Regions from separate parts of the Bradyrhizobium sp. OAE829 genome, predicted to be linked through region 1. Evidence: predicted binding sites of a transcription regulator. Region 1 holds the regulator's gene; each other region holds the start of a gene.

The links. Region 1 encodes LexA, which represses DNA repair genes until DNA is damaged. Its sites were predicted from a motif close to TGTTCNNNNTGTGTTCNG; they were not measured.
Region 2: the regulator LexA is predicted to act here: its motif matches at 1,185-1,202, upstream of recA (recombinase RecA).
Region 3: the regulator LexA is predicted to act here: its motif matches at 1,540-1,557, upstream of ABIE49_RS01355 (single-stranded DNA-binding protein).
Region 4: the regulator LexA is predicted to act here: its motif matches at 1,497-1,514, upstream of ABIE49_RS24455 (DNA recombination protein RmuC).

The regions. Positions count from the first base shown of each region.
Region 1 is NZ_JBEPOE010000001.1:518,628-522,146, forward strand. Features, by position in the region: gene ABIE49_RS02385 (HAD-IA family hydrolase) at 1-104, shown strand, start outside; gene ABIE49_RS02390 (molybdopterin molybdotransferase MoeA) at 117-1,328, shown strand; gene lexA (transcriptional repressor LexA) at 1,584-2,291, shown strand; gene ABIE49_RS02400 (hypothetical protein) at 2,520-2,759, shown strand; gene ABIE49_RS02405 (hypothetical protein) at 2,898-3,320, shown strand; gene ABIE49_RS02410 (ComEC/Rec2 family competence protein) at 3,363-3,519, opposite strand, start outside.
Region 2 is NZ_JBEPOE010000001.1:1,416,815-1,420,333, reverse strand. Features, by position in the region: gene ABIE49_RS07000 (hypothetical protein) at 382-660, opposite strand; gene recA (recombinase RecA) at 1,299-2,387, shown strand; gene gcvP (aminomethyl-transferring glycine dehydrogenase) at 2,641-3,519, opposite strand, start outside.
Region 3 is NZ_JBEPOE010000001.1:320,209-323,727, reverse strand. Features, by position in the region: gene uvrA (excinuclease ABC subunit UvrA) at 1-249, opposite strand, end outside; gene ABIE49_RS01360 (outer membrane protein) at 519-1,274, opposite strand; gene ABIE49_RS01355 (single-stranded DNA-binding protein) at 1,752-2,243, shown strand; one part of gene ABIE49_RS01350 (IS630 family transposase) at 2,538-2,873, shown strand; one part of gene ABIE49_RS01350 (IS630 family transposase) at 2,875-3,477, shown strand.
Region 4 is NZ_JBEPOE010000001.1:5,078,400-5,081,918, reverse strand. Features, by position in the region: gene fmt (methionyl-tRNA formyltransferase) at 1-664, opposite strand, end outside; gene def (peptide deformylase) at 846-1,373, opposite strand; gene ABIE49_RS24455 (DNA recombination protein RmuC) at 1,545-2,753, shown strand; gene ABIE49_RS24450 (GIY-YIG nuclease family protein) at 2,920-3,225, opposite strand; gene ABIE49_RS24445 (AmpG family muropeptide MFS transporter) at 3,312-3,519, shown strand, end outside.

The DNA of each region.
Region 1 (3,519 bases):
ATTCCGCCGCGAACATCGACGGCGCGCGGGCGCGCGGCCTGGCCGCGGTGCATGTGACAGGGCCGGATGACGTCGCAAAGGCGCTTGCCGCGCTGGGAATTTGAGAGGGTGTTGCCGTGGCCCTGATGCCGGTCGTTGATGCACTGGCCGCGATCCTTGCGGGCGCCGATCCGTTGGCGGAAGAAATGGCCGCACTCGACACCGCCTGGCATCGCGTGCTCGCGCGCGACCTTGCGGCAAAGCGCACGCAGCCGCCGCAGGCGATGTCGGCGATGGACGGCTATGCGGTGCGATCGACTGATGCCGCCGACCTCTCCGCGCGGCTGAGGGTGATCGGCGAAGTCGCGGCGGGCCGCCCGTTCGAACGCAAGGTGGGGCCCGGCGAAGCAGTCAGGATTTTCACCGGCGGGGTGATCCCTGATGGCGCCGACGCCGTCATCATCCAGGAAGACACGGCCGCCAGCGGCGAGCACATCACGATCACGGAAACCGCCAAACCGGGACGGCATATCCGCGCCGCCGGCGCCGATTTCCGCGAGGGCGATGTGCTGCTTACCAAAGGAAGCCACCTCACCGAACGCGATCTGTCGCTCGCCGCCGGCATGAATTATCCGGAACTCGCCGTGATCAGCCGCCCCAAGGTGGCGGTGCTCGCCACCGGCGACGAGCTGGTGATGCCGGGCTCGAGCCCCGGCCCCGGCCAGATCGTCTACTCCAACGGCTACGCGCTGCGCGCGCTGGCGCGGGCCGAGGGCGCCGAGACCATCGATTTCGGCATCGCCGCCGACACGATCGAGGCGACCACTGACGGCATCCGCCGCGCCCGCGCATCCGGCGCCGACATCCTGATCACGATGGGCGGCGCCTCGGTCGGCGACCACGACCTCGTCAAGCGCTCGCTGGAGGCCGAGGGCGTCGCCATGGCGTTCTGGCGCATCGCGATGCGGCCGGGCAAGCCGATGATGCACGGGCGCCTCGGGGCGATGCGGGTGATCGGCCTGCCCGGCAATCCGGTCTCGTCCTATGTCTGCGGTTTCCTGTTTCTGGTGCCGCTGATTCGCGCGCTGTCGGGCCGAAAGACCATCCATCACGCGCGCGAGACCGCCCTGCTCGGCCGCGATCTTCCCGCCAACGACCAGCGCGAAGACTATTTGCGCGCACGGCTCGAGCGGCGCGAGGACGGCGCGTTGATCGCGGTGCCGGTGAGCCACCAGGATTCGTCGCTGCTTGGAAATCTCGCTGCGGCACGGGCGCTTTTGATACGTCCGCCGTTTGCGCCGGCGGTGCCGGAAGGCACGCCATGCGAGTTCCTGCGCCTGCCGGAATGACGTATCGCGACGGAATGTTCGGGCGAACGCGGCGCGCGTTCACCTGAAATTAAGTGGTTGCGGAACATGTATCGAACATATAGTGTCCGTTCATGATTTGTTTCGAGAGCTAGTGTCTACAAACGGGAGTTTTGGACTTCCGAATTTGAGACCGCACTCGCAACCGAGAACCGCGAATCTGAAGAACCGCGAAACTGAAGATCGCGAAATTGAACGACCACGAACTACGACGCGCCAACCGGGGGATTGCTCGAGATGCTTACGCGCAAACAGTATGAACTTCTGCGTTTCATCAACGAACGGCTCAAGGAAGCCGGCGTGCCGCCCTCCTTCGACGAAATGAAGGATGCGCTCGACCTCCGCTCCAAATCCGGCATCCACCGCCTGATCACCGCCCTGGAAGAGCGCGGCTTCATCCGCCGTCTGCCCAACCGCGCCCGCGCCATCGAAGTCATCAAGCTGCCCGAGCTTGCGGGCGCCGGTAACGGCAACGGCCGCCGCGGCTTCACCCCAAGCGTCATCGAAGGCACGCTCGGCAAGGTCCGCGCCGCCAGCGCGCCCGCCGAGGACGACGGCAACCGTCCGGTCGCCGTTCCCGTCATGGGCCGGATCGCCGCCGGTACGCCGATCGAGGCGCTGCAGACCCGCAGCCACACCATCAGCGTACCGCCCGACATGCTCGGCTCCGGCGAACATTACGCACTCGAAGTACGCGGCGATTCCATGGTGGACGCCGGCATTCTCGACGGCGACATGGCGCTGATCCAGCGCAACGAGACCGCCGACACCGGCGATATCGTGGTGGCGCTGATCGACGAGGAGGAAGCCACCCTGAAACGCTTCCGCCGCCGCGGCGCATCGATCGCGCTGGAGCCTGCCAACACCTCCTATGAAGTCCGCATCCTGCCGCCGAACCGGGTCCGGATTCAGGGCAAGCTGATCGGGCTGTACCGGAAGTACTGAGGGCGGCCCGCGTCAGATGCAAGCCGCGTGCGGCATCGCAAAAAGCCCCGGCCGTCGACCGGGGCTTTTCGTTGTCCGGAAGTTGGTACAGCCTTAACCGTCGCGGTGCGCCTGCACGCGTCCCACAATTGCCCAGAACGCAGCAAAAACTGGCGGCGTGGCGCGCTGTTTGGTTTGAGGCTTTTGCTCAAAGGCGTGCGAACGGGGGGACGAGACGTGGTCAGCAATATGATCACCAAGATCACCTGGCAGAGGGCGGGCCTGGTGACCGAGCCGGGCCGCTACATGCTCCGGTTCGGCTGGCTGACAGTGACGGCGGAAGATCTCGCGATCTGGCAGCAATATCCGGAGGCCGCCTTCACGCTGGTCGCGCTGCCCGGGATTGCCGACGACGGAAGGGAGCAATTCCATCTCGGCGCCTTCGAACTGCCGCTGCCGCCGATGCCCGAAAATCCGCAGCCGCCGTAGCGCGTTTGTGATCGGGCACGCCGGCCTTTCCGTCGCACTATTGCCCAGAACGGGAATAGACTTTGCTCAAGTCCACTCTGATAGAGGCCAGCGCCTCGAGGGAGGCCGGGTCTCTATCTCTTACGAGGGAGCGATCCGATGTGTGACTATAGTTTGCACGCGATGGCAACGCGTCCTGCTGAGGTCGGCGAGACATTGATTTCGACCACCTTCCGCGGCACCTCGACCCGCGGCTTTGCCAGCGAACGCGATCCCGCAGTTGCGGTCTGCATGCTGCCCGGGACCGAACTGGCCTTCGCGCAAGACGTCAAATACGACAACCGCTGGATCTGGACGCGGACGATCGGTTTTCGCGTCGGCAAGTTCAACACCATTGATCCGCACATCAAGGAACGGCACCACGACGCAATCGAATTTCCCGACGGGAGCCATGTGCTGGTGACGCAGCTTTGCGAGGGCCAGCGCGTCACCGTGCTGCAATTGCCGGTGGTGCATCCGATTCCCGAGCGCGCGGCAACGAAGGCGGGCACGGCGACGACGACACCGCTTTCCACCGGTTGAATTCCGCGCCGCCGGTCGCGCCCCGCCGGGGAACGTGAATCCTTATTCCTCGGCCTGCAGGTCCGCTTCCGACGGGGTCGCATCGACCGCACGCGGCGCCGCACGGCGCGGCGCGAGGATGGTTGTCTCCGCGTCACCCTCGCCCGCGATCGCCGGCGACCATGGGCGATCGACGCCCCGGGGCCTGACGGCATCGATG
Region 2 (3,519 bases), 900 kb from region 1:
TTGCTGAAAAAGGAAACAGAATTTCGGGAACAAGTGGCAGTGGGCGGAGTTGTGAAGGTGCTGCCAGTTCCCAGTTGCCCCGGCAGCACAAGCGGCCCCAGTGCCTCTTCCCCGAGGCTGGGGTCGTTTCTTTGGGCGCGCTAGGACCGCTTCGAGGGTACGGCAGGCGCCAGTGCTTCGATAGCAGCGCGCCCTGTTTTGCTGTGCTGCTGAGAGAGGCAACGATCAGGATAGCAATGCGCTGGCAGCGGGTTGGATGCGCAACAAAGTCGGTCGCGAGATCAATGCGTGGTTATTGGTCGAGGCGAAGATGGACCGATAGAAATCGGCGAACTGATCAAAGATTGACGAAGAAGGGGCCGCCAACTGAGGCGGCCTCGTTTACGCGACGGGCGGGTAGCTGGGCTTCGGAAGGCTGATTGCACTCGAATTGATGACGCCCTTCGAAATGCCTTTACCCCCTGAGACCGATTCAAGCGCATCGTCGGTCAGTTGCTCCGCATCGGTCAGTTTGCGAATTTCATTCCGGTTGTTCATGGTCCCGCTCGCGCTGTGGCGCCCTTGTGCGTCGTTGATCTGGCGCGAGTATGCCGGGCGGCTATCGGGGCGACTGTGACAGTCGTCACGAAAGCGTTCCTGCAAAGGAAAGAGGGCCGCCAACTGAGGCGGCCTCGCTTTTTCTAGGCTGGTTCTGGTGGTTGAAGTCCGGGAGAGGAGAGCCACTCGTTGATGTGAGAGGCCGTCTCCAGGTGCCTGATCTTCCTGAGCAGCACTTCCTTCTGAGGACCAGGTTTGAGCTTGGCTACCTGTGCTTCCAACCGGGCCTTCTCAGCTGCAATTCGATCTTCAAATGTGTGGGGAACGGATCGGCGACGCTGCATGATACAACCTCGTTGCTTACGGGTCCTAACCGTAGGGTTTGCTTTTCCGATCCTATAAAATTCCGATCCGGGGCGTCGGTTCCGAAGTGAACAATCCAAAAAAAGGTCACTGCGCATTTCAACTTAGGCCCGCCAAGGGGTCGAAACAGGCCAGTACCGGCCGGCTCGGACTACCCACTTTGGGGGATGAACAGAGCACGGCAACATCGCGGCGCTGGTGAGGGCCAAAAAGGGCCACCTCAAAATCAAAAGGGATCATTAACTTAGAGTGGGATGGAAGGGGGCCAGCACCCCGATCTCTGAAAGAACATATTGCGAACGGAGAACAAAGGTGGTACAAGTTCTCACTGTTCGAATCCCTGAGATCCCTCGTCGTCCGTTTGTCCCGCTAGCGAATCCCCGCCATAAGGAGCACCCATGTCCGCCACTGCCCTGCGTATCGTCGAAGGATCCTCCATGGATAAGACCAAGGCCCTGTCCGCCGCGCTCTCCCAGATCGAGCGCCAGTTCGGCAAGGGTTCAGTGATGAAGCTGGGCAAGAACGATCGCTCGATGGATATCGAGACGATTTCGTCGGGCTCGCTCGGGCTGGACATCGCGCTCGGCGTCGGCGGCCTGCCGAAAGGCCGCGTGGTCGAAATCTACGGGCCGGAATCATCAGGCAAGACCACGCTGGCGCTGCACACGGTGGCCGAAGCCCAGAAGAAGGGCGGCATTTGCGCCTTCATCGACGCAGAACATGCGCTCGACCCGGTCTATGCCCGCAAGCTCGGCGTCAACATCGACGAACTCCTGATCTCGCAGCCCGACACCGGCGAGCAGGCGCTGGAAATCTGCGACACGCTGGTGCGCTCGGGTGCGGTCGACGTGCTGGTGGTGGACTCCGTCGCTGCCCTGGTGCCGAAGGCCGAACTCGAAGGCGAGATGGGCGATGCGCTGCCCGGCCTGCAGGCGCGGTTGATGAGCCAGGCGCTGCGCAAGCTCACCGCCTCGATCAACAAATCCAATACCATGGTGATCTTCATCAACCAGATCCGCATGAAGATCGGCGTGATGTACGGTTCGCCGGAAACCACCACCGGCGGCAACGCGCTGAAGTTTTACGCCTCCGTCCGCCTCGACATCCGACGCATCGGCGCGATCAAGGAACGCGACGAGGTCGTCGGCAACCAGACCCGCGTCAAGGTCGTAAAGAACAAGCTGGCGCCGCCGTTCAAGCAGGTTGAATTCGACATCATGTATGGCGAGGGCGTCTCCAAGATGGGCGAAATCCTCGACCTCGGCGTCAAGGCCGGCATCGTCGAAAAGTCCGGCGCCTGGTTCTCCTATGACAGCCAAAGGCTCGGGCAGGGGCGTGAGAACTCGAAAGCGTTCCTCAAGGCCAACCCCGACATGACCGCAAAGATCGAGGCCGCGATCCGCCAGAACTCCGGCCTGATCGCCGAACAGATTCTCGCCGGTCCCCCCGAGCGCGACGCCGACGGCGAAGAGCCGGCAGACGAGTAGGATTTTCCGAACCTCGGGTCGCCTGACCCGGGTTTCGACATAGCGGGTGCTGAGGACGTTGAGTTGCCGACGTCTTCAGTGCCCGTTTTGTTATGACGGTCATTCCAGGATGGTCCGAAGGACCAGACCTCAGGTGCAATTGCGCACCGGGGAATCTCGAGATTCTCAGATGTGCAATTGCACATCATAGTTCGCGCTAATGCGCGCCCTCAGATGCGCAATTGCGCATCGCGGAGTGACGGCCTTTCGGCCGTCACTCCGCTGCCTGCGCGTAATCCTCGACCGGCGGGCACGAGCACACCAGATTGCGGTCGCCGTAGACGTTGTCGACGCGGCCGACCGGGCACCAGTATTTGTCCGTCCGCGACGTGCCGGCCGGGAAGCAGCCCTCGGCGCGGCTGTAGGCGCGGGCCCAGGCGTCGTCGGCGATGTCGTGCACGGTGTGCGGGGCGTGGCGCAGCGGCGATGCTTCGATCTTCCAGCGGCCCTTCTCGACCTCGGCGATCTCGTTGCGGATCGCGATCATGGCATCGCAGAAGCGATCCAGCTCCGCCTTCGACTCGGATTCGGTCGGCTCGATCATCAGCGTGCCCGGCACCGGAAAGCTCATGGTCGGCGCGTGGAATCCGTAGTCGATCAGCCTTTTCGCGATGTCGTCGACGGTGACGCCGCTGGTCGCTTTGAGCGGGCGGGGATCGACGATGCACTCATGTGCCACGCGGCCCTTTGCATTCTTGTAGAGCACCGGGAAATGCGGATCGAGTTTGCTCGCGATGTAGTTGGCGTTGAGAATCGCGATCTCGGTCGCCCGCGTCAGGCCTTCGCCGCCCATCATCAGGATGTAGATGTAGGAGATCGTGAGGATCGATGCCGAGCCGAACGGGGCGGCCGACACCGGCCCGATCGGATGCGGCACCGTGCCGTCGGTCGCGGGATGACCGGGCAGGAAGGGCGCCAGATGCGCCTTGACGCCGATCGGTCCCATGCCGGGTCCGCCGCCGCCATGCGGAATGCAGAACGTCTTGTGCAAATTCAGATGGCTGACATCGGCGCCGTAATCGCCGGGCCGCGACAGGCCGACCTGCGCATTCATGTTGGCGCCGTCGAGATAGACCTGCCCACCATGGCCATG
Region 3 (3,519 bases), 200 kb from region 1:
CATCTCGAGGAACTGGCGCGCATAGGCCGAGAGCGACTCGACGTAGCGGCGCTGGCCCTCGGCGTAGATGGTGTCGAAGGCGAGCGAGGATTTGCCGGAGCCGGACAGGCCGGTGAACACCGCGAGCTTGTCGCGGGGAATCTCGACGTCGATGTTTTTCAGATTGTGCTCGCGCGCGCCGCGGATCGTAATCGCGCGCGTTCCCGAGCCGGCGTTGGTTTGGCGCTTCGCCCTCAGCACTTCATCCATATCGGCATTTCCAGGCGCGTGGAGGCGCGCCACGTTGGGCGCGCATGGCCTAGGGTAAACCTAAGCCGGGCGCCGATGGCAGAAAGCTGGAACGTAGGAAGAACGGCGCGGGATTTCCAGTGCTCGCAGCGAGCCATCAACGGTTTGTTTTGCAAGGAGTTGCCACGAAATCGCAATGGCAGCAGATGGCAGCGGAACCGCAACGCACATAAAACAAAAAGGCCGGCACTAGGCCGGCCTTTTCATCAAATCGGTTGGTGTAGCGAAGCTCAGTACTTCGCGATCACCGGGCCACCCCAGCGATAGTTGACGCGCACGGTGACGAGATCGACGTCCTGACTGATGCGTTCGCCGAAGGTGCCGCCAGCCACATTCGTGAAGGTGGAGGTTCGGTTCCCCATGAACAGATGATCGTATTCGACGGCGGCCGACCAGTTCGGGGCGAAGCCGTATTCGAGGCCGACACCGACCACGCCACCCCAGCGGTTGTCATCGTTGGACGAAGCGATCAGAGCGTTGCCGACCGTGGCATTGACGCGATAGCGATCGGCGGTCACAGCTGCACCGCCCTTGACGTAAAACAGGACGTTGTTGGCGGCGTAACCGACCTGACCGGTGAGCAGGCCGAACGCGTCGACCTTCGAGCGAATGGTCGTTCCCGCGCCAAAGCCCACGGGTCCAAGGCTCACGCTGCTGCCGCTGAAGTCGGCCCAGTTGCCCTGTCCTTCGACGCCGAACACCCACGTGCCGGCCTGCCAGCGATAACCGATCTGGCCACCGGCGGTGCCGCCGCTCGCATCGTGGCAACCTTCGCTGGCAACGAACACGCCCGCGCCATTCAAGGCGTCCCAGCACTTGCGGCTCGAACCCCAACCACCGTTGGCGCCGACGTAGAAGCCGCTCCAGTCGTAGATGGCCGCGATCATCGGGGGCGCCTTGGTGTAAGGACGCGCAGCGAGATCAGCAGCCGCGGCGGGAGCCGCGAAGGCAACGAGAGCAACCGTACCCAGCAAAAACTTCTTCATTTCAAACAGTCCCCAGTCCTTTGTCCGCTTCCCGTTGGTCCCGAAGCGTTTTCGTCCAAGACGCGAGCGCCGCGCCGTTGGATAAATCCATACGCCAATTCAACCGGAAATGCCGTCTCCGAAATGCAACACTCGCGGGCCAAGTGCGGACCCTTCAAGGTAATGATTTGTTTAGAATATCCGTCGCGCAGCTCCGGCTGGGCGCGACCCCTGGCACGGAGCAGATACCGAAATACCGGCAGGGCATGGATGACCTGAGGTTGCGTAGAACAAAACTGGAACAATGCCGCGGGCAATGCTATATGTGGATAACCGCTGGATTGCCGAGGGATCGCTAAGTCGGGGCGGCCATCGGGCGTATAGGGTCGTCTCAAATGTCCCTGATGCGGATGAGGCGGCCAATCGGGCGGCCCGTGCCGGCCGATTGCAGCGGTCGCGCAGCAGTTTTTTGGTACCGATTTTGAGTGGAGAGCGACGATGGCGGGAAGCGTGAACAAGGTGATCCTGGTCGGAAACCTCGGCAAGGATCCGGAAATCCGGCGGACACAGGACGGGCGGCCGATCGCCAATCTGAGCATCGCGACCTCGGAAACCTGGCGCGACAAGGGCACCGGCGAGCGCAAGGAAAAGACCGAGTGGCACCGCGTCGTGATCTTCAATGAAGGGCTCTGCAAGGTCGCCGAGCAGTACCTGAAGAAGGGCGCCAAGGTTTACATCGAGGGCGCGCTGCAGACCCGCAAATGGACCGACCAGAGCGGGGTGGAGAAATACTCGACCGAAGTGGTGCTGCAGGGCTTCAATTCGACCCTGACGATGCTCGACGGCCGCTCCGGCGGCGGGGGCGGCAGTTTTGGGTCGGATGATTCCAGCGGCGATTTTGGCGGTGGCCAGGCCACATCCGCGCCGCGCCGCGCGGTAGCCGCCGGTGCCGGCCGCAACAACGACATGGACGACGATATCCCGTTCTGATCGGGAACCGTTCAGGCCTGACCGGAGCTTGTGAGCCGCCAAAAAATAGGCGGCTCGGGCAAGCTCGGTTGGCTGGTGTTTATTCTTGAGAGCCTGACCCAACAGTCTGATTCAGCTGAAGTGTCGTTGTGCGCCGCAGCACTTTGACTCGCTTCTATGTAAATGATATTTACATTAGGATATTGGTTTAACGTTTTCCATCTAAAGCGGGATGGGGTTAGGTTGAATCGATTTGGGATTCCCAAATCAGTGGGTTTCTGATTCACCATGATGGCTGGACGGAGGCCAGCATGGATGGGCAAGCCTTATTCTCTGGATCTTCGCAAGCGTGTCGTGTCCGCGATCGAGGGCGGGATGTCCCGCAATCAGGCAGCCAAGCAGTTTGGGGTCGCGATCAGCACAGCGATCGGTTGGATGCAGCGGGTCGAGGATACTGGCAGCGTTGCTCCGGGCCAGATGGGTGGTCATAAGCCGAAGGCAGTTTCGGGAGACCATGCGGTTTGGCTGTCGCAACGGATCAAAGACGGCGATTTCACCATACGAGGGCTCGTTGCCGAGCTTGCCGGACGCGGCCTGAAGGTCGACTACCACTCGGTGTGGGACTTCGTGCATGCCGAGAAGCTCAGCTTCAAAAAAAAGCGTGGCGGCTGACGAACGCGATCGACCCGACGTGGCGCGGCGGCGCCTCCAATGGACAAAGTATCAAGGTCGCGTCGAAGCTGAGCGACTGGTCTTCATCGACGAGACCTGGACGCGGACCGATATGGCTCCCTTGCGGGGATGGGCGCCGCGCGGGCGCAGGCTTCACGCCAAGGTTCCCCACGGCCGCTGGAAGACCATGACCTTCCTGGCGGCCCTGCGCCATGACCGGATCGATGCGCCATGGTTTATCGAGGGGCCGATCGATGGCGTGAGCTTTCGCACCTATGTCGAGAAGGTTCTTCTGCCCATCCTTCGACCCGGCGATATCGTCGTTTTGGATAACCTCGGCAGCCACAAGAGCAAAGCAGTTCGCCAGCTCATCCGTTCGGTCGGCGCCAAACTCTTCTTCCTGCCAAAATACTCGCCTGACCTGAACCCGATCGAGCAGGTCTTTGCCAAGCTCAAGCATCTGGTCCGCAAAGCTGCCGCGCGAACCGTCGACGCGGTCTGCGCCGCAATCGGCTACGCACTCGATGCCTTCACCTCAGAGGAATGTGCCAACTACCTCAAAAATTCAGGCTATCGAACTTAATGCCATCACGCTTTAGCGTTCGCAGATCGAGCGGGGCCGTCG
Region 4 (3,519 bases), 4.6 Mb from region 1:
CTTCGCGCGCGGGCCGGCTCCAGTCGATCCGCGCCTCGGCCTTCTCGATCTTGGCGGCGTAGGTAACGCCCTGCTCGCTTTGCTTGCGTAATTGCAGACCGCCGCGTTCCAGCCCGCCCATCGCGCGCACCATCAGGTCGGCGCCCAATGGGGCCAGCGCGTCGTGCAGATCGGCTGCGGTCATCGTGTCCGATATGGTGAGGCGCTCGGCCATCGCGACGTCGCCGGTATCGAGGCCGACATCCATCTTCATCACCATCACGCCGGACTCGGCGTCGCCTGCCATGATGGCGCGGTTGATCGGGGCTGCGCCGCGCCAGCGCGGCAGCAGCGAGCCGTGCAGATTGAAACAGCCGAGCGGCGGCGCATCCAGGATCGCCTGCGGCAGGATCATGCCATAGGCGACGACGACGGCGGCATCCGCGTTATGCGCGCGAAACGCTTCGAGTGCTTCCGGCGTCTTCAATGTGGTCGGCGTCAACACCGATATGCCGAGCCGCCGCGCTTCCTGCTCGACCGGCGTTACCTGCAGCTTCATGCCGCGCCCGGCCGGCTTCGGCGCGCGGGTGTAGACGGCCGCGATGTCATGGCCATGGGCCACGAGTTCCAGCAGCGTCGGCACCGCGAAATCGGGCGTGCCCATGAAGATCAAGCGGAGTGGCATAGTGTGAATGTATCCCGAGCCGATTGGATTTTACCCGTCATGGCCGGGCGATAGTAGTCTGCTTTGCGCAGACTACGTAAACTTGTCTGCGCTCCCGGCCATCCACGTCTTTGGTGCAGCGAGAAAGGAAGACGTGGATGCCCGGCACAAGGCCGGGCATGACGGCGGAGCGAATTGCGAACTACTCCGCCGCCCTCTTCGCAGCTTTTGTGAATTTCTTCAGCACACGGTCACGCTTCAGCTTGGACAAGTAGTCCACGAACAGCACGCCGTTGAGGTGATCGATTTCGTGCTGGATGCAGGTGGCGAACAGGCCGTCGGCGTCTTCCTCGTGCACCTTGCCGTCGAGATCCGTGAAACGCACGCGCACCTGCGCCGGCCGCTCCACCGCCTCGTAATATTCGGGAATCGACAGACAGCCTTCCTCATACACCGAGAGTTCCTCGGACGAGGAGATGATCTCCGGGTTGATGAAGACCCGCGGCTGCGGCTTGGTCTCGCCGTCCTCGGTCTTCTTGGCCAGATCCATGGTGATCAGCCGCAGCGGCTGCGCGACCTGGATCGCGGCCAGCCCGATGCCGGGCGCGTCGTACATGGTCTCGAACATGTCGTCGGCGAGCTTGCGGATCTCCGCCGTCACCTTCTCGACGGGTTTGGAGACGAGCCGCAACTGTTTGTCCGGCAGGATGATGATTTCTCGGATTGCCATGATGGGGCGATTTAAGCTGCTGGTTTGCCGCGGTCAATGCGCGGCGGAACTGGTTAAGGCGGCCTTAACCATGATTTTTAAGGCCGCGTTAACCACGAAAATTAAGGGGTCATTTACCATAAATGTTCCCTCTTCGTTCGCGTTAACCAGCGAATCGGCTACAAGCAGGCCATGAACGAGATTATTTTTGTGTTCGGCGACCTGTCGATACGCGCCTTCGACGCGATCCTCGGCCTTGGTACGCTCGCGCTGGTGTTGCTGCTCACCATTGCCATCGTCATTGCCCGCTCCGGCCGGCGCGGCGCGGAACTCGCGATGGCGCAGGCGATCCGGGCCGACGAGCTCGAGGAACGCCTGAGCGAAATGCTGCGCGCGCAGAGCGAATCCACCGGCCGGGTCGATGCGATGGGACAGGCGCTGGCCGGCCGCCAGGCCGAGATGGCCCGCGCCGTCAATGAGCGGCTGGATTCGGTGACCCACCGGGTCGGCCAGTCGATGGAAGCGACCACGCGCAACACCATGGACAGTTTGCGCGCGCTGCATGAGCGGCTCGGCATCATCGACAATGCGCATAAAAATCTCACCGACCTCACCTCGCAGGTCACCACGCTGCGCGACGTGCTCGCCAACAAGCAGTCGCGCGGCGCATTCGGCCAGGCGCGGATGGAAGCGATCGTCCAGGACGGCATGCCGAAAGGTGCTTACGAGTTCCAGTACACGCTCTCATCAGGCAAACGGCCGGATTGCGTGGTGTTCCTGCCGGACCAGCGCCCGCTCTGCATCGATGCGAAATTTCCGCTGGAAGCGATGACCGCGCTGCACGACGCGCGCACTGACGAGGAAAAGAAATACGCGACCCAGCGGCTGCGCGCCGACGTGATGAAACATGTCAACGATATCGCCGAGAAGTATCTGGTATCAGGCGAGACCCAGGACACCGCGCTGATGTTCGTGCCGTCGGAATCGGTCTACGCGGAAATTCACGACGGGTTCGACGACGTGATCCAGAAGGCCTACCGCGCGCGCGTGGTGCTGGTGTCGCCGTCGCTCTTGATGCTGGCGATCCAAGTGATGCAGCAGATCCTCAAGGATGCAAGGATGCGCGACGCTGCCGACCAGATCCGCACCGAGGTGCTCAATCTCGGCGACGATCTCAACCGGCTGCGCGACCGCGTCGTGAAGCTGCAGAAGCATTTTGGCGATGTGAACGAGGACGTCCGCCAGATTCTGATTTCCGCCGACAAGATCGAAAAGCGAGCGGGGCGGATCGAGGAGCTGGACTTCAGCAAGTCCGAGCCGCCGCCCGAGGCCCCGCGGATCGTCAAGCCGGGCGCACCGGAACTGTTCCCCTTGCAGCGGAAGATGCAGGCGGGGGAGTAGGGCGCACCGTGCTACACAAACGGTGTCATCGCCCGGCTTGACCGGGCGACCCAGTACGCCGCGGCTTCTCGATCTATCTCAAACACCTCTGGGATACTGGGTCCCCCGCTTTCGCGGAGGACGACGGCCGTTGTTATTTCATCCTTCTTTCGTCGAAAGCGCTGACCTATCCTCCTCCCGCGGCGATCTCCGGATAAAGATCGATCCAGTCTGGATTGTCTTTTTCTATCAGCGCAATTTTCCAGGCGCGCGGCCATTTCTTCAGCCGCTTTTCGCGCTGAACAGCAGCTTCAACTTCGTCAAAACATTCGAAATACACCAGACGATTCACGCCGTAATCTTTGGTGAAACCCTCGGCGACACCCGATTTATGCTCATACACACGACGAACGAGATCATTGCTCACACCGATGTAAAGCGCGCCACCGATGCGGCTGGCCAGGATATATACGTAGTAGCTGCGCGTTCCCATCTGCCGCCTCTGGGATACTGGGTCGCCCGGTCAAGCCGGGCGATGACAGTATCATTTTTGGCGCTCGAATCTGCTAGCACTGCGGGATGACCTCAACGCCTGACAGCCAGCCCCAAGCAGCCGATAGACCACCACCCCGCGCCTCGTGGCGCGATGCGTGGGCGGTCTATCTGCAGCCGCGCGTGCTGATCGTGATGATGCTCGGCTTCTCGTCCGGGCTGCCGCTGGCGCTGTCGGGATCGACGCTGCTGGTATGGGTCAGCGAGAACGGCGTCAGCCTCGGCACCATCGGGC